Regions from separate parts of the Cereibacter azotoformans genome, predicted to be linked through region 2. Evidence: riboswitches for the same ligand, from Rfam matches in the RefSeq annotation. Region 2 holds a riboswitch; each other region holds the start of a gene.
What was found. A riboswitch is a leader RNA that binds a small molecule or an ion and turns the genes downstream of it on or off. The one in region 2 is predicted to bind cobalamin.

Region 1: another riboswitch for cobalamin. It lies ahead of LV780_RS20975 (cysteine-rich small domain-containing protein); the one in region 2 lies ahead of bluB (5,6-dimethylbenzimidazole synthase).
Region 3: another riboswitch for cobalamin. It lies ahead of LV780_RS18565 (DUF4198 domain-containing protein); the one in region 2 lies ahead of bluB (5,6-dimethylbenzimidazole synthase).

What each region holds. Positions count from the first base shown of each region.
Region 1 is NZ_CP090024.1:25,576-32,069, reverse strand. Features, by position in the region: gene LV780_RS20990 (nucleotide-binding protein) at 1-210, shown strand, start outside; gene LV780_RS20985 (cobyric acid synthase) at 207-1,763, shown strand; gene LV780_RS20980 (cobyric acid synthase) at 1,760-3,214, shown strand; partial or broken gene LV780_RS20975 (cysteine-rich small domain-containing protein) at 3,262-3,635, opposite strand; cobalamin riboswitch at 3,727-3,914, opposite strand; partial or broken gene LV780_RS20970 (IS256 family transposase) at 4,264-5,587, shown strand; partial or broken gene LV780_RS20965 (IS3 family transposase) at 5,801-6,494, opposite strand, start outside.
Region 2 is NZ_CP090022.1:543,495-549,988, forward strand. Features, by position in the region: gene LV780_RS17745 (helix-turn-helix transcriptional regulator) at 1-776, opposite strand, end outside; gene csgH (curli-like amyloid fiber formation chaperone CsgH) at 859-1,260, opposite strand; gene LV780_RS17755 (curlin repeat-containing protein) at 1,257-1,631, opposite strand; gene LV780_RS17760 (hypothetical protein) at 1,696-2,058, opposite strand; cobalamin riboswitch at 2,409-2,586, shown strand; gene bluB (5,6-dimethylbenzimidazole synthase) at 2,632-3,324, shown strand; gene LV780_RS17770 (HAD-IC family P-type ATPase) at 3,367-5,994, opposite strand; gene LV780_RS17775 (c-type cytochrome) at 6,468-6,494, opposite strand, start outside.
Region 3 is NZ_CP090022.1:718,714-725,207, forward strand. Features, by position in the region: gene LV780_RS18545 (sulfotransferase family protein) at 1-477, shown strand, start outside; gene LV780_RS18550 (acyl carrier protein) at 555-782, opposite strand; gene LV780_RS18555 (hypothetical protein) at 827-2,137, shown strand; gene LV780_RS18560 (Pnap_2097 family protein) at 2,148-2,930, shown strand; cobalamin riboswitch at 3,268-3,467, shown strand; gene LV780_RS18565 (DUF4198 domain-containing protein) at 3,604-4,389, shown strand; gene cbiM (cobalt transporter CbiM) at 4,394-5,005, shown strand; gene LV780_RS18575 (Ig-like domain-containing protein) at 5,002-5,574, shown strand; gene cbiQ (cobalt ECF transporter T component CbiQ) at 5,578-6,354, shown strand; gene LV780_RS18585 (energy-coupling factor ABC transporter ATP-binding protein) at 6,344-6,494, shown strand, end outside.

The DNA.
Region 1 (6,494 bases), on a different replicon from region 2:
CGGGCCGAGCTGCTGGCGCCGATGCCAGGCCATGCGCCGGGCGCGGCGCTGCGCGGCCTTGAGTTCCAATATTCCACCATCCTTGCGCAGCCCGACGCGCCGCTGGCCCGCGTCACCGATGCCGAGGGCAATCCCGTGCCCGAGGCCGGCTCGCGCCGCGGGCTCGTCACCGGCTCGTTCTTCCATCTTGTCGCCCCGGAGTTCGCATGACCCACCATCCCCGCCCCGCCCTGCCGCAGATCGACGTGCCGCTGCTCGACCCGCCCCCGCCGCGGCGCGCGCGGGCGCTGATGATCCAGGGCACCAGTTCGGATGTCGGCAAGAGCCTCCTGGTGGCGGGGCTCTGCCGCGCCTATGCTCGCCGCGGGCTGAAGGTTGCCCCGTTCAAGGCGCAGAACATGTCGAACAACGCCGCCGTCGCCGCCGACAGCGACCTGCCGCCGGGACCGGACGGGCCGAACTTCGGCGAGATCGGCCGCGCGCAGGCGCTGCAGGCGCGGGCGGCGGGGGTGGCTCCGTCCATCCACATGAACCCGGTGCTCTTGAAGCCGCAGGCGCTGGTCGGCTCGCAAGTGGTGCTGCGCGGCCGCGCGCTGGGGAACTGGCCGGCGAAGCATTACCACGAGCTGAAGCCGCTGATGATGCCCGCCATCATGGACAGCTTCGCCCGCGTGGCGGCCGAGGCCGACCTGGTGATTGTCGAGGGTGCGGGGGCCGCGACCGAGGTCCACCTGCGCCGGTCGGACATCGCCAACATGCTGCTGGCGGTCGAGGCCGACCTGCCGGTGGTGGTGCTGACCGACAACGACCGCGGCGGCGCGCTGGCGGCGGTCGTCGGCAGCTGGATGCTGCACACCGAGGAGGAACGCGCGCGCATCCGCGGCTATATCGTCAACAAGTTCCGCGGCGACTTCGCGCTCTATGCGCCGGGCTGCGAGGTGATGACGGCGCAGACGGGCTGGCCGCTGCTGGGCGTGGTGCGCTGGTTCGATGCCGCGACGCTGCTGCCGGCCGAGGATGCGCTGGCGCTGGCGCGGCCCCTGCGCAGCGACGGCGGGGGGCTGCGGATCGCGGTGCCGCAACTCAGCCGCGTGGCGAATTTCGACGATCTCGACCCGCTCTCGTCCGAGCCGGGGGTGGATTTGCGCTGGGTGCGGTCCGGCGAACCGATCCCCGAGGGAATTGACGTGGTGCTGCTCCCGGGCTCCAAGACCACCCGTCAGGCGCTGCAGGAACTGGTGGCGAACGGCTGGGACATCGACATCCGCGCCCATCACCGCCGCGGCGGCCGCGTGGTGGGGATCTGCGCCGGGTTCCAGATGCTGGGCCGGAGCGTCGCGGACCCTGATGGCATCGAGGGCCCGCCGGGCGAGACGCCGGGCCTTGGGCTGCTGGATGTCGAGACGGTGATCGGCCGTTCGAAGCGGCTTCTGACGCTCGGGGCGACCGACCGGATCAGCGGCGCCCGCGTCACCGGCTATGAGATGCACATGGGGGTGACGCACGGCCCCGGCCTTGCCCGGCCGTGGCTCGACCTCGACGGGCGGGCCGAGGGCGCGGTTTCGGCCGACGGGCGCGTGATGGGCAGCTATGTCCACGGGCTCTTCGGCGCCGACGGCTTCCGCGCGCACTGGCTGGAGGCGATGGGGGGCCGGGCCTCGGGGCTCGATCACGCGGGCCAGGTCGAGACGGCGCTGGACGCGCTGGCGACCCATGTCGAGGCGACCCTCGACCTCGACGCGCTGCTGGCGCTGGCGCGATGAGGGCGCGACGGCTGATGGTGCTCGGCACCGGCTCGGACGTGGGCAAGAGCCTGTCTGTGGCGGGCCTCTGCCGCGCCTATGCCCGCCGGGGGCTGCAGGTCGCGCCGTTCAAGGCGCAGAACATGTCGAACAACGCCGCGGTGACCGTGGACGGAGGCGAGATCGGCCGGGCGCAGGCCCTGCAGGCTCGCGCGGCGGGGCTGGCGCCCACCACCGACATGAACCCGGTGCTGCTGAAGCCCGACAGCGACGTGACCGCGCAGCTGGTGGTGCAGGGCCGGGTCGAGGGGCGGCTTTCCGCGGCCGACTACCAGCGGCTGAAGCCCGCCCTGTTGCCGCGGGTGGTGGAAAGCCTGAACCGGCTCTGCGAGGGCCGCGATCTGGTGCTGATCGAGGGCGCGGGCAGCGGGGCCGAGCGCTATCTGCGCCCGCAGGACATCTCGAACATGGGGCTGGCCTCGGCCGCCGACCTGCCGGCGGTGCTGCTGGCCGATGACTCGCGCGGTGGCGTCACGGCGGCGGTGCTGGGGCATCATCTCCTGTGGACCGCGGCCGAGCGGGCGCGTGTGGCAGGGGTGATCGTGAACAAGTTCCGCGGCGATCCGGCGATCTTCGCACCCGCTGCCGCCGACATCCGGCAGGCGACCGGCTGGCAGGTTCTGGGTCTCGTGCGATGGTCCGAGGCCGCCCGCGCCCTTCCGGCCGAGGATTCGCTGGCGCTGGATCAGGCGCGGCAGCCCGGCCGCGGTCTGGTGATCGCGGTGCCCGAGATCCCGCGGCTGGCCAATGCCTGCGACCTCGACCCGCTGGCGGCCGAGCCGGGGGTGGATCTGCACTGGGTGCGCCCCGGCCATCCGCTGCCCGCCGAGGCCGCCGTGGTGGTCCTGCCGGGCGCGAAATCCACGCGCGCCGCGCTGGAAGCCTTGCGGGCCGAGGGCTGGGACATCGACATCCGCGCCCATCACCGCCGCGGCGGCCGGGTGGTCGGGATCTGCGCAGGCTTCCAGATGCTGGGCCGGCGCGTCACGGACCCCGACGGGATCGAGGGCCCGCCGGGCGAGACCGAGGGCCTGGGCCTGCTGGACATCGACACCGTGATCGGCCCGGCCAAGCGGCTCTGCGAGATCACCGCGACAGACGCGATCAGCGGAACGCGGGTGACCGGCTACGAGATGCACATGGGGGTGACCACGGGCGCAGGCCTCGCCCGCCCGTGGCTGAGCCCGGACGGCCGACCCGAGGGCGCGCTGTCGCCGGACGGCCGGGTGATGGGCAGCTACCTGCACGGCATCTTCGGCGCGGGGGCCTTCCGCGCCCGGTGGCTTCAGGCCATGGGCGGCGCCGGATCGGCCGGGGACCACGCCGCGCGGATAGAGACCGCGCTTGATCGGCTGGCCGACGGGATCGAGGCGGACCTCGATCTCGATGCGCTGCTGAGGCTGGCGCACTAGGCCACCGGGGCGCTTCGGCCGCGGCATACCCGGCGCACCTCGCGGCGTCAGCCCTCGCGGTGGCGGCGATGTGCCTCGGCCACGGCCTCGGTCGCACCCTCGGCCGGACGGGGCCGCGGTGTCGGCGGGTCGGTCTGCGGCTGGCCCGACCAGGGCTGCGGGAATTCCAGCCACTTCTGGATAAAGTTCCACGACTGCTGGTAGCCGTCATGCGGCAGGGTACAGGCCGAGCAGTCCTTGCGCACCAGCCCGTTGCGGTCGGTATAGATCTCATACGGCCCGGGGCAGTCGTAGGCGATCAGCGGGCAGTAGCAGAACAGGCAGTTGAACGCGCGCTTCACCCCCGGATGGCAGGGCAGGAACGGGCAGTCGCGGTTGGTGAAGCCCTTGAAGGCCTCAGGGTTGTGTCTTTCGGCTCCATGGCCACTCCTTCGGTCGCTTGACCGGAAGGCGGAAGGGTGGCTGATCCCGGCGCGAGCGCACGGGCCCATGCCTCCGGGCCCGCCGCCCGGGATGGTCGTCAAGGCCCGGCAGGTCTCCTGGCTCGCGGCTCGGACGCCGGCTGCCCCTTCCCGGCCCATGGGGCCAGTGGCATGGCAGATGGCTCGCCGCTCACAGTTGCGGGGGCAGCGCCGGAGTTGCACCGGCTTCCCTCTTCGCCCGCGGGATCACCGCGGGAACCAGGGCACCGCGACGATGCGGCGGGGGGCCGGTTCTGTCAACCGGGGCCTCGACGCCTTCGCTTTCCGGTTGACAGCCTGCGCGCTGCTCGGGGATGACAGGTGCGTGATCGGTTCACCCGGGCGTTGCTGTGTCCCGAGGATTAAAAGGGAACGCGGCGCGCCCACCTGGGCAAGGCCGCGGGGCCGTGTCCCAAGGCTTGGTGTAGGAGGCCGGGCGCGGAGCCCTCGGCGTAGCGCAGCGCGCGGCCGGTGGTTCCGGTGGGGGCCATCGCCGGTCTTCGGTAGAGGTTCGGGTTGCAAGACCTGGAACCACCACGAGGGTGAGGCGGACCGTGGCGCCAGTGGCGCCGCGTAAGCCGCCGAACGATGACCGACGACAGAATGGCGCTGCTGGAGTTGATTGAAAAGCAGGCCGATACGGACCTTGTCCGCGAGATGCTGGCCTTCGCGGCCGACCGGATCATGGAACTGGAGGTGGAGTTGCGCACCGGCGCCGCCAAGGGTGCTCGCTCACCGCTGCGGGAGGCGCAGCGCAACGGCTACCGGGAACGGGATTGGGACACGAGGGCGGGCCGGATCGCGCTGGAGATCCCGAAGCTTCGGAAGGGAAGCTACCTGCCCAGCTTCCTGGAGCCGCGCCGGACGGCCGAGAAGGCCTTGGTGGCGGTGTTCCAGGGTGAGGAGGATCAGCGGGCCTTCCAGTGGAAGGACCGCCCGACGAACGATGTCCATGGCGTCTCGACGCGGTCGGTGGACGACCTCGTCAAGGCCATGGGCGCGGGCGGCATGTCCAAGAGCCAGGTCAGCCGGCTTTGCAGCGAGATCGACGAGCGGGTGAACGCGTTCCTCTCCCGGCCGCTCGAGGGCGCATGGCCCTATCTCTGGCTCGACGCGACCTATGTGAAGGTGCGCGAGGGCGGGCGGATCGTCAGCCGTGCCGTTATAATCGCCGTGGCGGTGAACGAGGATGGCAAGCGCGAGGTGCTGGGCGTGACCACCGGCTCCTCGGAGGCCGAGACGTTCTGGACCGAGTTTCTGCGCAGCCTCGCCGACCGCGGTCTGCGCGGAGTGAAGCTGGTGATCGCCGACGACCACAAGGGCTTGCGCGCGTTCGTCGGGTCGACCGTCCACCGGACGGTCGCCTGATCCTCCTCACCTCGCCGCGTCTTCAACGCCACCCATCAGCGGTGCCGCATCCACTGGATGAGGAACGCACTCGCCCACGCGCCCACCAAGCAGCGCACGGCGGTGGCGGCCATGCTGAAGACGATCTTCGCCCAGGAAACCAAGGCTGATGCCGAGGCACAATGGGCGGTCGTGGCTGACGCTCTTCGCGAGAAGCAGCCCAAGCTTGCCGCCATGATGGACGCTTCGCGGGACGACGTGCTGGCCTACATGGACTTTCCGCGCGAGCACTGGACCCAGATCGCTTCGACAAATCCCCTTGAGCGGGTGAACCGCGAGATCAAGCGCCGGGCCGATGTCATCGGCGTTGGTCGGGAAATCCTTCCACTGGAAGCATTTCTGATCCTCCTAACTTCCCAACGACGAGGCCATCATCCGACTGGTCGGTGCGCTGATGCTGGAGACCAACGACGAATGGGCCGTCGCCCGCAGATACATGAGCCTTGAAACGCTCGCCCGCGTCGCCGACAATCCAACCGTCAGGCTGCCCGCCGTGGCTGCCTGATCAGGCTCGAACCTCTCCGAGGGTCGGCACTCTTACACCACACCAAGCGTCGGGACACGATCGGCCAAGGGCTGCGAATACCACATTCACAGGCAAGCTAGTTGTCCCGGTCTCTCGTTTTCAGGCTGCCTGTACGGCCGACCCGGCCATGGGTCCGCCGCCGCCAGCTTGATGGGGGAGCGCGGCGGCGAACCCATGGCCTCCGCGCCCGGCATCGGGCCGTTCCGGGTTCAGCCAGACCGAGCCGATGGGCTGCCAGTTGCGGGTCTGGCCTGACCAGCGTTCGGGGTGTGCGGCGCGGGCCAGCTGGTAGACGCGGCGGCGCTCGGCCAGCAGCGCCTTGTCCTCGCCGCGGTGGCGCTGGTCGGGGGTGACGAAGCGGATCGCGCTGTGACGGTGCTCGGTGTTGTACCAGCGGACGAAACTCTGGACCCAGGCCCGCGCCTCGTCGATCGTCGCGAAGCCCCGGGTCGGCCAGCGGGGTGTGTACTTGCAGGTCCGGAACAGCGCCTCGGAGAAGGGATTGTCGTTCGACACCCGCGGCCGGCTGAAGGACGCGATGACGCCCAGCCGCTCCATCGTCACCTTCATGGTCGCGCCCTTCATCGGGCTGCCATTATCCGCGTGGAGTACGAGCGGGCTGGTCAGGCACTTCTCGAACCAGACCGCACGTTTCAGGACCTGTGCGGCGAACTCCGAGGTCTCGCGGTCGTGGACCTCCCAGCCGACGATCTTGCGGCTGAAGATGTCGACGATGAGGTAGAGGTAGAAGAAGGTCCCCGCGATCGGCTCTGGAAGCCACGTTATATCCCAACTCCACACCTGGCACGGCCCCTTCGCCTCGAAGCTCGTCGGTGGTTTCCGGCGCGCAGCGGGGCGGGCGCGGCCACGGCGATGGTTCTGCCCG
Region 2 (6,494 bases):
GGCAGCCCCTCGCCGGAAAAGGACAGGAAGCCCGTCCGCTGGCGGCTGGCGCCGCCCAGCCGCCGGACCAGCGACGCCAGTTCCGCATCCGTCGCCGGGCTGCAGGCCGTCAGCCGATCGCCGGGCCCCACGAACAGCCCGTCCGGCCGCAGCGACAGCCCGCCCGCCCGCGTGTTCAGGTTGACCACCCGCCGGTCCGCATCCACCACGAAGGCGGGAAAGGGCACCAGTTCAAGAAGCCCCGCCATGAAGGGATCGCAGATCGGGTCTTGCGTGGCGAGATCCTCGATCCGCGCCGCACGCACGAGATGGGGGACTTGAGCGCTCAGGAGCCGGCGGCTCGAGTTGCGCATGGCGGCATCGGACCGGCGCGGATAGCGGATCTCGACAAGGATCTGCGCCTTGCCCGAGCGGTTGAGGACCACGCCCGTGCCGCAGTCCAGCTCAGGAGGCGGTGTCGCGTCGGGGGGGCGGTTCCGCGTCAGGTCCGACGCTTCATCCTGGTAGATCCGCCCGACCGGCTGCTGCCAGCGCCCTTCCAGCCAGGGCTCCGGCGGTCTGCGGCGCAGCCGCTCGAGGGTCCCGGGACTCAGATCGCCCCCGCGGTGCTGGATGAAATTGCCCGCGGGGGCGTCGTCATTCTGGCCGATGACGAGGACCGTGGCCTTCGTCGTCGCTTCCGCAAGGAGGTCAAGGATCCCGGCGATCAGATCGCCGTCGAGAGCCCGATCGTAAAGGTCACCGACATGCCCCGGAAGCAGTGGCAGGAGTTCCATGAAACCCTCCGTACTCGCCATTGCTTCGATCGTGGGCGCAGCCAGGGCCCGCGGCATTGACTGCGGTCACCGCGCGGCGCCATCAGGAGGTGAACTGGCACAGTTCCCGGCCATTCGAATGTATGGAAAGGCGCGCCTGGACCGTGCCTGTCCGTCCGGCCATGACCTGAACCCTGCTCAGGACGCTTTGCCTGTGGGGCTCGAGGACGAACCGTCCCCGCTGAACCGTGTTCGAGACGCCGCCCGGCCCGCGCGACGACACGGTGAGATCATATTCGCCCTCGACCCGTCGCGCCGCCCAGGCCAGCCCCGCATATTCCGTCAGGCCGCCGTTCGACGTGATGCGGATCTCGCACCGGATCCAGCCGCCCGCCGCCCCGCCCGACGGTTGCTCCTCGCCCTGCACGGCTGCGCACAGGGACAGGATCGCCGCGCCCGAGGCCAGCATCCGCCGCCCCGCCGCAGGAGGGAACCGAAGGGTCATTTCGGCACCGTGTCGAACTCGACCGTGACGCTCGATCGCGCGTTGCCACCCGTGCGGGACTCGGTCCCGGCCGCCCGCTCGAAGCGGCTTGAGACCTGAAGGCCGGCGAAACCCTGGAAATTGCCCTGCTGGGTGATCGAGCGGACGTGGCCGTCTCCGCTCTGAACGCTGATGGCGACATTGCCCTTGCCGCTTTGCGAGATGGTGGAGCTGTTGTTCGACCCGATCTGCGTGGTCGAGGCGCGGTTGCCCCAGGACCTGTCGCCCCAGGACCTGTCGCCCCAGGATCTGTCGCCCGACGGCATCTCCTGCGCGGCAAGGAGCGCAGGTGTCAGGATCAGGGCCGACGTCATCATCATGAATCTGAGCATGGCATTTCCCCGTTCAGGACTGAGGTTCGCGGCGGCCCCTTCCGGGGCCGCCGGCTGCTCATGTTCAGTCATGCTGATCCGTGATCGACACGTTGCCCACGCCCGACTGATAGGTTTCGGACATATGGCCCCTGACGCCGGACTGGTTCGTCATCGACCCGTTGCCGAAGCCCTTCTGGCCGGTGAACGAATTGTTGCCGATGCCGCGCTGCATCGTCTCGGACAGGTTGTTGAAGCCGCGCTGCATCGTCGTGCTGGAGTTCCCTCCCCCAAGCTGCCCCGAGTACGAGCGGTTCCAGTCCCCACCTTGCGAGGTCATCGAGCCATTGAAGCCCCCCCTCTGCTCGGTGACCGACAGGTTTCCGGCACCGGCGGCGCCGACGGCGAGAAGGCTCAGGGCAACAGCCGAAAGGAAGAGCGTTTTCATGTCCAATCCCCTTGTGAGAAATTCCGATCCTTCTGATCGGCAAGGGGATGGTCCCACCCTGGCCGAGTCGGCGGGGATGGGAAACCGTCATCGGATCAGGCGCGTCGACCGGATCTGCGGTGCAAGTGTCGCTGGCCGGATGCGATTGTGCGTCTCCGCGGTACAGATGCACCGGAAGATGCGCCTGGCTGCGCGATCCGGGCCCCCGAAGGTGGCAGGCCGGAGTGCGGGCGAGACGGGAGCGGCCCTCGCGGTCCATCTGGTGCGGCCCTCGGGCGGGTGCGACTTCGTCCGTCGTTCGGCATGCCTCCGGTCTGTTCGGGGCAGGTTGCACTTCCGCGCCCGATCTGGTCTCAGCTACTGCGTCAGGTGCCGCCCGCGGGCGGAGAATCGGGAAGCCGGTGCGACTCCGGCGCGGGCCCGCCGCTGTGACGGGGATGCCTTGGGCAGGATGCCACCGGTTCGCCGGGAAGGCGCCCGGGGCAGGTGAACCGGAGTCAGAAGACCGGCCTGACAAAGAGGTTCCTGCCGCGTGGACGGCGGCGGGATCGTCATGACCAGAGGATCCGATCCATGTCGGCTTCACCCCTTCCGCAACCCCTTCCTGCCCGCCGCTTCACCGAGGCGGAACGCCAGGCCCTCCACGACATCATCGCCGAGCGCCGCGACGTCCGGGACGAGTTCCTGCCCGATCCGGTCGATCCGGCGGCGCTCCGGCGCGTGCTCGAGGCGGCGCATCTCGCGCCCTCGGTCGGCTTCATGCAGCCCTGGAACTTCATCCTGATCCGCGACGCCGCCCGTCGCGCCGAGGTGCACGCCGCCTTCCGCCGCGCCAATGACGAGGCCGCCGAGCTGTTCCCGGAGGAGAAGCGCGACACCTACCGCTCGCTCAAGCTCGAGGGGATCCTCAAGGCGCCGCTGAACATCTGCGTGACCTGCGACCGCAACCGCTGCGGAGAGGTGGTGCTCGGGCGCACCCACAATCCCGAGATGGACCTCTATTCCACGGTCTGCGCCGTCCAGAACCTTTGGCTGGCGGCGCGGGCCGAGGGGCTGGGGGTCGGCTGGGTCAGCATCTACCGCGAGGAAGAGCTTCGCTCCATCCTCGGCATCCCCGAGGCGGTGAAGATCGTGGCCTATCTCTGCGTGGGTCATGTGGATCGCTTCTATGCCGCGCCCGAGCTTGCGCTGAAGGGCTGGCGCCAGCGGCTGCCGCTGGACGATCTGCTGATGGAGGAAGGCTGGCAGGCCGACCGCGCGCTCTGAGGGACACCGCCGGCCGATCCCTCGGCCGGCGGCCGTGAGGCGTCACGCGGTCCTGCGGCTGTCGCTCCGGGTGAGGCCGAGCCGGATCTGCTTCTCGATCTCGATCAGGGCGAAGAACACCGCGCCCATGGCGATGATCAGAAGCCCATCGGCGATCGGAACCGCCTCGGTGCCCAGAATGCGCTGCAGGAACGGCAGGTAGGTGACGGCAAGCTGCGCCGCCGTCACCGCCACGACGACGATCCAGACCACGCGGGTCCCCCGCACCGCCGCCCATGTCAGCGAGGTGCCGTGGATGTTGCGGATGAAGAAGAGATGGAAGATCTCGAGCACCACGAGCGTGTTCATCGCCATCGTCTGCGCCAGGGCGAGCGGATAGCCGCGGTCGATGGCATAGCTGAAGATGCCGAACACCGCCGCGAGGAACAGGAAAGCCACCAGCACCACATGCCAGACCAGACCGCTCGTCAGGATCGGCATGTCGCGCCGCCGGGGCGGGCGGGACATCGTCCCGGCCTCGGTGGGCTCGAAGGCCAGCGCAAGCCCCAGAGTGACCGCGGTGATCAGGTTGATCCAGAGGATCTGGACCGCCGTCACCGGCAGGGAGAGGCCGGCCAGAACCGCCAGGACCACCACGAGCGACTCGCCGGCGTTGGTGGGAAGGGTCCAGCTGATCACCTTCCTGAGATTGTCATAGACCGTGCGGCCTTCCCGCACGGCCGCGGCGATCGAGGCGAAGTTGTCGTCGGCCAGCACGAGATCGGCGGCTTCCTTGGCCGCCTCCGAGCCCTTCCGGCCCATCGCGATGCCCGCGTCGGCGCGCTTGAGGGCGGGCGCGTCGTTGACCCCGTCGCCCGTCATGGCGACCGACAGGCCCGAGGCCTGCAGCGCGGTCACGAGGCGCAGCTTGTGCTCGGGGCTGGTGCGGGCAAAGACATCCACGCTCACCACCTCGAGCGCCAGTTGCGCCTCGTCGAGCCGGTCGAGATCGGCGCCCGTCAGCACCCGCGAGGGGTTGGCCAGCCCGATCCGGGCTGCGATGGCCGCGGCGGTGCCGGCGTGGTCCCCCGTGATCATCTTGACCCGGATCCCGGCCGCAAGACAGTCGGACACGGCGGCGATCGCCTCGGGGCGCGGCGGGTCGATCAGCCCCACGAGGCCCAGGAACTCCAGCCCGCCCTCGAGGTCGCGGGGGTCGATCGCATCCCCCGTCGCCGGCCGCTCGGCGAGGGCCAGGACCCGCAGACCCTGATGCGCCATCGCCTCGGCGCGCGCGTGCCAATGGTCGAGCGCGATGCCCTTGCACATGCGCAGAACACGCTCGGGCGCGCCCTTCACATGGATCAGGCGGGCGCCGTCCTCTTCGGTCAGCACGGCCATGAAGCGGTGCCGCGAGTCGAAGGGGATGACGTCGTGCCGCACGGCGCCCGGCGCGGCGTCCGCGGCCTTGCGGGCAAAGGCGAGGAGGGCGCCTTCCATCGGATCGCCCTCGACAAGCCACATCCCGTCGCGGAGCGCGAGGGCCGCGTCATTGCACAGCCGCGCCGCGCGGGCGAGGCGGGCGAGGTCCCCCTCGGGCGTGATGCGGCCCTCGGGCGCATATCCCTCGCCGGAAATGGCAAAGGCGCCTTCGGGTGTTTCGGCGGCGGCGACCACCATCTCGTTTCGGGTGAGCGTTCCTGTCTTGTCGGTGCAGATCACCGAGACCGACCCGATGGCCTCGATCGCGGGCAGGCGGCGGACGATGGCGTTGCGCCGCGCCATCGCCTGCACGCCCACGGCCAGCGTGATCGTCATGACCGCCGGCAGGCCTTCGGGAATCGCGGCGACCGCCACGCCGACCACGACCATGAACATCTCGCCGAAGTCGCGGTGCCCGACGAAATACCCGTAAAACAGCAGCAAGGCCGCCGCGATCAGGATCAGGAACGACAGCCAGCGCGCGAAATGGTCCATCTGCGCCACGAGCGGGGTGGTCAGCGTCTCGACCCCCGCGAGCAGCTTGCCGATCCGGCCGATCTCGGTCGCGCGGCCGGTGGCGACCACCAGCCCGGTCGCGGTGCCACTGGTGACCAGCGTTCCCGACCAGAGCATCGAGCGCCTGTCGCCCAGTGCGGCCTCCGGTGCAACGGGCCCTGTCTCCTTGGCGACGGGGACGGATTCTCCCGTCAGGATCGCTTCCTGCGCGGCCAGCCCGTGCGCCCCGAGAAGCCTCAGGTCGGCGGGAACCTTGTCGCCCGCCTCGAGCAGCACGATGTCGCCCGGCACGAGCGCCGCGCCATCGACCGTCTGCCGCACCCCGTCCCGCAGGACGGTCGCATGAGGAGCGAGCATGCCGCGGATCGCGGCCATCGCCGCCTCGGCGCGTCCCTCCTGGATGAAGCCGATCACCGCGTTGGCCAGAACCACGGCAAGGATGACTCCCATGTCCACCCAATGCTCCAGCACTCCCGTAACCACGGCGGCGACGATCAGCACATAGATCAGCACATTGTGGAACTGCGCGAGGAAACGCATGACCGGGCCCCGCGGCCGCGCCTCGGGCAGGCGGTTCGGCCCGTGCAGATCAAGCCGGCGCGCCGCCTCCTGCGAGGTGAGGCCGCGGGGGCAGGCATCGAGGCTGGCGAGGCAGTCTTCGGCGGGGCGGCTGTGCGGGTTCTCGAGAGACACGGCGGATCTCACAGCGCGCGCCCACCTGCGATGCGCATGGGGTGCATGCCCGTCACGAGGGGGCGAAAGCCCGTTCCTCTCAGCTCATCCATGATCCTGCTCCTTTGTCCGGAATGCGGGTCTCTCCGTGCAGGCGCGACCGTCGCGACGCGACGGCTCGGGCGGACACGGCCGCGTTCGAAGGCCCGCCATCGGATGTTGCATGCGCAGTATGGACAGGTTTGGCGCCCATCCCTCTGAGATGGATCAAGTCCGGCCCGCCGGTTCGCGGCCCGTGCGGGGGCTTCGTCCACCTCTGCGCTGCGAAGCGTTGCGGCGGCATGGTCTGGAGCTGGAGGGGCGGCCGCTGGTGCTGCGCCGGCCGACGCAGGGCGCGGCCGAGCGGCTGCAACTGGCCGCCGATCTGCCGGAGGGGCTGCTTGAGTGCCGGATGGGGCGGGAGCCGGTCGCCCGGCTCTCCGCTTCGGATGCGCTCAGCTGCCCGAGATCTGCCGCTGGTA
Region 3 (6,494 bases), 180 kb from region 2:
GCGGACAGGGCGGCGCAGGCGATGCTCGAGGAGGAGCTTGCGCTGCTGCGTCGCGCGCAGGCCGACGCCGAGGCACGCCTCAGACATGCTTCGGCGCATCTCGAAGCCATGACCCGGCGTCTTTCGGGCGAGATGGAAGCGACGCTCTCGGCCGAGCTTTCGGCGCGCGCGCGCCTGCCCGAGGTCGAGGCCGCCCGCGCCGCGCTTCAGCGCGAGGTGGCTGACCTGCGCGAGAGCCTGCGCCACAAGGGCTATCATGTGGCTGAACTGGAGCGTCATGCGGGCCAGCTTGCAGAGCGCGTGGTGGTGCTCGAGCGGCAGCAGGGCGAACTCGAGCGGCAGCTGAGCGAGGCGACCCTGCAGATCGCCGAACTGGAGGCCCGCCACGCGGCGATCATGGCCAGCACCTCCTGGAAGGTGACGCGGCCGATGCGCTCGGCGATCCAGATGTTCCACCGCCCGAAGCAGACGTCGTGAGGGCCGCGGTCCCCGAACAGACCCGCTCCGGCGGGCCGGGACACAGGCTCCGCGTTGCATTGCTGGGGTGGACGGCGTCAGACCGGGTTCAGCCGGTCGTAGAGCTGGCCCACGGTGCGGATCGAGGCATCCAGATCATCGATGTCGATCTCAAGCCCGGTGGTCTCCTCCAGATCCATCACGAATTCGGTGAAGGCGATGGAGCTGATGTTGAGCCCGCTGCCGAACAGGATGTCGTCCGAAGACACGGCGGGCGCCTTCGCGTAGCGGGCCAGAAGGGCATCGAAAACGGCGCGGTCGATCATCGTCCAAAATCCATCCATCAGTTCTTGCAGATCGAGTTATGACAATGACCCAGACCTTGTCCAGAAGCCTCGCCGAGCTCGATCTGGCGGACCCCGACACCCTGTTCGGCTCCGCCGCGGGCGAGGGTGCGGGAGCCGCGATCCGCGAGGCGGTCGAGACGGCGCTGGGGCAGGTGGCACCGGAGTCAGGACAGCCCCTGCGCGCCTGGCGGATCCGGGTTCTCGCCGTGGCCGGGCGACTCCTCCTCAACCGGGAGTTGCGGAGCGAGGTGGTTCACCTGACGCGCCACGCCGTGCCCGCGCTCACCGACGTGCCGGCGCTCGCGCACCTGCGGCTGGTGGCGCTCTGGCAGTTGAGAGACCGCGCGGGCACCGTGACTGAAGCGAGCCGGGTGCTTGCGCTGCCGGGCTTGCCGCAGGCCGGCCGCCGCGCGTTGCGCCAGTCGGTGCGCCAGTGGGGCATTGAGGGCGAGCTGGTCGAGACGGTCGAGAGCCTGCTCGACTTCTGGCCCGATCCCGAGGCGGCTCTTGCCGATCCCTTTGCCCAGGTCCCCCATGAGGCGCCGCCGCCCTGGCTGGAACGCATGGGCAGCGCCATCCTGCGGCTGCGCGGCGACGATCCCTCGGACGCAGCCTTCATGGGGCGTTTCACCTGGGGGCGCGAACTCTTCCGCCGCGCCGTCTTTCTGACCCGTGTTGCGCGGACGCTGAACGAGAGTGGGCACCCTCTCTCGCCGCTCGAGCGGACGCACATGGCGCTGCATGCCGAGTTGCAGCGGCGCATCCTGCCGCCGGATCCGGCCCCGTTGCTGTCCTGCATCGCAGAGGGGCGCAGCGCGGTCATTGTACAGGCTCATGCGGGTGTGTCGACGGCTCATCAGCTCGGGCTTCCCTTGGGGGAAGTGGGCCTCTCCCACATCTCTCGGAATGCGGCGCCCGCAAGTCGGCCGCAAGATTTCCATCTGGCGACCGGGGCGCCAGGTGCCGCGATCGAGTTCACGAAGCTTGCGCGCATGATGAAGAAGACGCCGCGGATCGTGCGGATCTTTCCCGACGGCGGCATGGGCGAAAAGACGGAGGTGTCGGTTCTGGGAAAGCCCGTTCCCATCGGACGCGGCGCGGCGCATCTGGCGTGGCTCGGCCGGTCCGCCGTCTTCTATTGCGGCTCGCACCGCAAGGAAGGCACCTTCGGCTTCTCGCTCGTGCCGGGTCCCGTCGCCGCCGATTATGCGGATGCGGCCTCGTTCGAGCGCGCCTTCAACGCCTTCTATGCCGCGCGGCTCGAGGAGATCGTCCAAGGCCCCCCGGACGAGATGATGGTGGGTGGCGGCTTCTGGCCGCACCTGGCCAAGTGAGGACATTGCCATGAATTACGTCAGCCACTTCACCGCAGGCCTGCCGCAGCTCGACATCCATACGCTCTCCGAGGATTGGGCGCTGGCCACCTCGCTCGAAAACCACTGGATCCTGCTCGCCCGCAGCATGGGGCTGAAGCCCTCGGAGTGGCTCGACAGCCAGGGCGACCGGATGTACGGGGCGGTGATCCATCTCACCACCTCCTTCGATCTGGCCGATCCCCTGCGCGAGGACGAGGCCTTCGCGGCCGACACGCGCTTCCTCGCGATCCGCAAGCCGCATGCGCTCTCCTCGACGCGCTTCCTCGTTGACGGCAAGGAAAAGGCCGAGGTCCGCATCCTCTCGAGCTTCATCAAGCGCAAGGTGCGGGGGTCCAACAAGAAGTTCGCGAAGGTCCGTGACATCTGGACCGCCGAGGATCTCGACGGCGCGAGGATCGATGCCGAACTTGAGCGGCACCATGCGATGAAGAGCCTCCCCGTCGAGGGGGTGCTCGCGATGGACTACGAGGTCAACCGCATCCAGGATTTCAACACGGCAGACTTCCTGTACTTCAAGAATTTCGTCCGGATCGCGAAGGCGTCCGAATGGCGCGAGAACCGCGGGAAGGCCCCGCGGCTCAACAGCCGGCGCGAGGTCTGGTATTTCGGCAATGTCGAGGATGGCGAGCGCGTGCTGGCCCATGTCGCCCGGGCGAGTGACGCCTGCGCGACCGAGCTTGTCGATGCCGAGGGCCGGCGGCTCTGCCTGTCGCTCGCCGAAGCGCCCGAAGTGACGATCGCACCGCGCTGACCGGACGGTGCTTCTACGCGGGATGTGTCCCTCACAGGACTTGTGCAACTGAGCCCCGTAGTCTCCGGGCACGGTCAGCGTCACGGTGAAGTCCTCGTTGATCCGCCACTTGAACGGCTCGGCGCCGGCGGGGATCAGCACTTCGGCGGGCGGTCCGCAGGCGGCGAGGCGGCCGTGCGCTGGCCGCTCCGCCCCCCGGAACCATGCTCCGCATCGAGGCCGGAGCCCCACCGGGTGACACGGCGCCGCCTCCCTGTTTCCGGTATCGGCCCGCGGCCTGCCCGAGTTGCGGCGCTGGTGCGCGGATAACGCTGTTGACAGGGAGCGGCAGACCGGGTTCAACGGCAGCGTCATCGGTTCTTCCGGCAACGGAAGAGGAAAGAGGGAATGCGGTGAGGCCGGATGGCCGACTCCGCGGCTGCCCCCGCAACTGTGAGCGGTGAGCGAGGCCGACATGCCACTGGGCGCCCTGCCCGGGAAGGCCGGCCGAAGCTGTGATCCGCGAGCCAGGAGACCTGCCGCTGGCGCGCGGGGAGCGATCCCGCGCCTTCCACCGGACGCCGGGGTGCGCGTCTGGCGCGAGGCACGGCGCCGGATCGTGCGACCACCTCGGGCCATTCTCCCCTCCGTCCTTTCACACGACCGCCCCGAAGGCGGCAGAAAGGGACGAATGATGAAACTCCACCACGCGCTGCTTGCCGCGGGCCTTCTGATGCCCGCCGCCGCCGAGGCGCATTTCCAGCTGATCCATGTCGAGACGCCGCTGATCGAGGCGCCGGGCGACGTGCCGGTGAAGCTGATCTTCTGGCATCCGTTCGAGAACGGCCACGTGATGGACATGGGGCCGCCGCAGGCGTTCTATGCGGTCAGCCGCGGCGAGAAGATCGACCTCGCGGCCAGCCTGACGCCCTTCACCTTCACCGGCGCCTCGAATGCGGCGCAGGGCTTCGACGCGGTGGTGCCGGTGACGAAGGCGGGCGACTACGTGCTGGTGGTCGAGCCTGCGCCCTATCTGGAACCGTCCGAGGACATCTTCATCCAGCAGTTCGCCAAGGTCTACCTGAACCGGATGGAACTGCCGACCGACTGGACCGAGCCGCAGGGTCTGCCGACCGAGATCCTGCCGCTGGTCAAGCCCTACAACGTCATCGCCGGATCGACCTTCACCGGCCGCGTGCTGTCCGAGGGTCAGCCGGTCGCCGGTGCCGAGATCGAGGTGGAGTTCATGGCGGCCGAGCCCGACATGGCGACGAACGCGCCGAGGACTCCCGTGGCCGGGCCGATGCCGGGTGGCGCGGTGGTCGCGGTCTCGGACGCGGACGGCTATTTCACCTTCGGAATCCCGAAGGCCGGCTGGTGGGGCTTCGCCGCGCTCGGCACCGGGCCGGTGAAGGAGCACGAAGGCAAGGAGCTGAGCCAGGACGCCGTGATCTGGGTGCGCGCCTGGGACGTGGAGTAGATCCATGCACATCGTCGATGGCGCGCTTTCGGGGCCTGTGGTGATCGGCGGTGCGGTGCTGGCCGCGGCCGGCATCGCGCAGGGCCTGCGTCACCTGCCGGTCGAGAAGATCCCCACAGCAGGCGTGCTGTCGGCGACCTTCTTCGTCGCCTCTCTGGTGCATGTTCCGATCGGCCCTTCGTCCGTCCACCTGATCCTGAACGGGCTCGCGGGGCTGGTGCTCGGCTGGGCCGCGTTTCCGGCGCTCTTCGTGGGCCTGCTGCTGCAGGCGGTCTTCTTCGGCTTCGGCGGCGTGACGGTGCTGGGGGTGAACACCTTCGACATCGCGGCCCCGGCCGTGCTGGTGGGGATTCTCTGCCGCAGGGGGCTCGCCGGGCCGCCGGCGGTCGCGGCGATCTGGGGCGCGGTGGGCGGTGCGCTCGCCGTCGCTCTGACGACGCTCTGCGTTGGCGTGGCGCTGGCGCTCTCGGGCGAAGAGTTCATCCCGGCGGCCAAGCTCGTCTTCCTCGCGCATATCCCGGTCATGGCGGTCGAGGCGGCCATCACCGCTGCCGCGGTCTCGCTGGTCCGGCAGGTCAAGCCCGAACTCTTCTCGGTCATGGAGGCCGCAAGATGAAACTCCTGCTCGCGCTGGTCCTCGTTCTGGCGCCGCTGCCGGCCTTTGCGCACAAGGTGATCGCCTCGGTCTATCCTGCGGGCGCGGCCATCGAGGGCGAGATCGGCTTTTCCAACGGCGACATGGCCGCGAACCAGCGGGTGACGGTGACCGATCCCGAGGGCCGGCCGCTCGGCGAGGTGGTGACCGACGCCGCGGGCGCCTTCAGCTTCACGCCGGCCGAGCCGATTGCCCACGTCTTCCACGCCAATCTCGGCGCGGGCCATGTGGCCGAGGTGACGATGCCGGCCGAGGCGGTCGCGGCGCTTCTGGGGAAGGCTTCCCCCGCCACGCCGCCCGGCGCCGGTGCGATTCCACTGACAACCGCCGCACTGGCGGGGGGAGCCGCGCCGCTCTCGCGGGACGAGATCGCCGCCATGCTGCGCGACGAGCTGCGCCCGCTTCGGCAGGAGATCGCGGCCTACAAGGAGAAGAACGACCTTCAGACCATCCTGGGCGGCCTTGGCTGGATTGCGGGGCTCTTCGGGCTCGGCTTCTACCTCGCCGCCCGGCGGCGGATGGCGGGCTGAGGCTTGGGCCACCTCCTGTCCGCCGACGCCGCTGCCCCGCCGCCCGACGGCGGCGCCTTCCGCCGGATCGACCCGCGCGCGCGGGTGCTGGCAGCGGTGGGCTTTGCCGCAGGCACCGTGGCGCTTTCGACCCTCGCGGCACTTGTCGCGGCGCTGGCGGTGGCGGTGGCGCTGCTGGCCGCGAGCCGCCTGCCTGTCGCGCCGACGCTGAAGCGCATGGCGATGATGGACGGGTTCATCGTCTTCATGCTGGCGCTGCTGCCCTTCACCGTGCCGGGAGTGGCGGCCTTCACGCTCTGGGGGTTCCCGGCGAGCTGGGAGGGGCTGCAGCAGGCCGCGGCCATCGCGCTGACCGCCAATGCCATTATCCTGACCCTGATGGTGCTGGCCGGAACGCTGGAGCCCGCCGTGCTCGGCCACGCGCTCGCGCGGCTCGGCACGCCCGAGCGGCTGGTGCATCTGCTTCTCTTCACCGTCCGCTACGTCGAGGTGCTGCGTGGCGAATACCAGCGCCTGCGCCTTTCCATGCGCGCCCGTGGCTTCCGCCCGCGCACCGACCGCCACACCGTCGCGAGCCTCGGCCACCTCGTCGGCATGATGCTGGTGCGCGCGCTGGAGCGGTCGGAGCGCATCCTCGGCGCGATGCGCTGCCGCGGCTTCACCGGCCGCCTGCCGCTGATCGACCGGCTGGAGTGGCGGCCTGCCGACACGGCGTTCCTCGCCGGGCTCGCGGCCGTGATCACAGCCCTCCTGCTGCTGGACCTCAGCCTTGCTCATTGACCTCCGCGACCTGCATTTCGCCTATCCCGGCGGCGCCCCCGTTCTGCGCGGCGCATCGCTGACGCTGGCGGCGGGCGAGCGGCTGGCCGTCACCGGGCCGAACGGTTCGGGCAAGTCCACGCTGCTGCAACTGGCGGTCG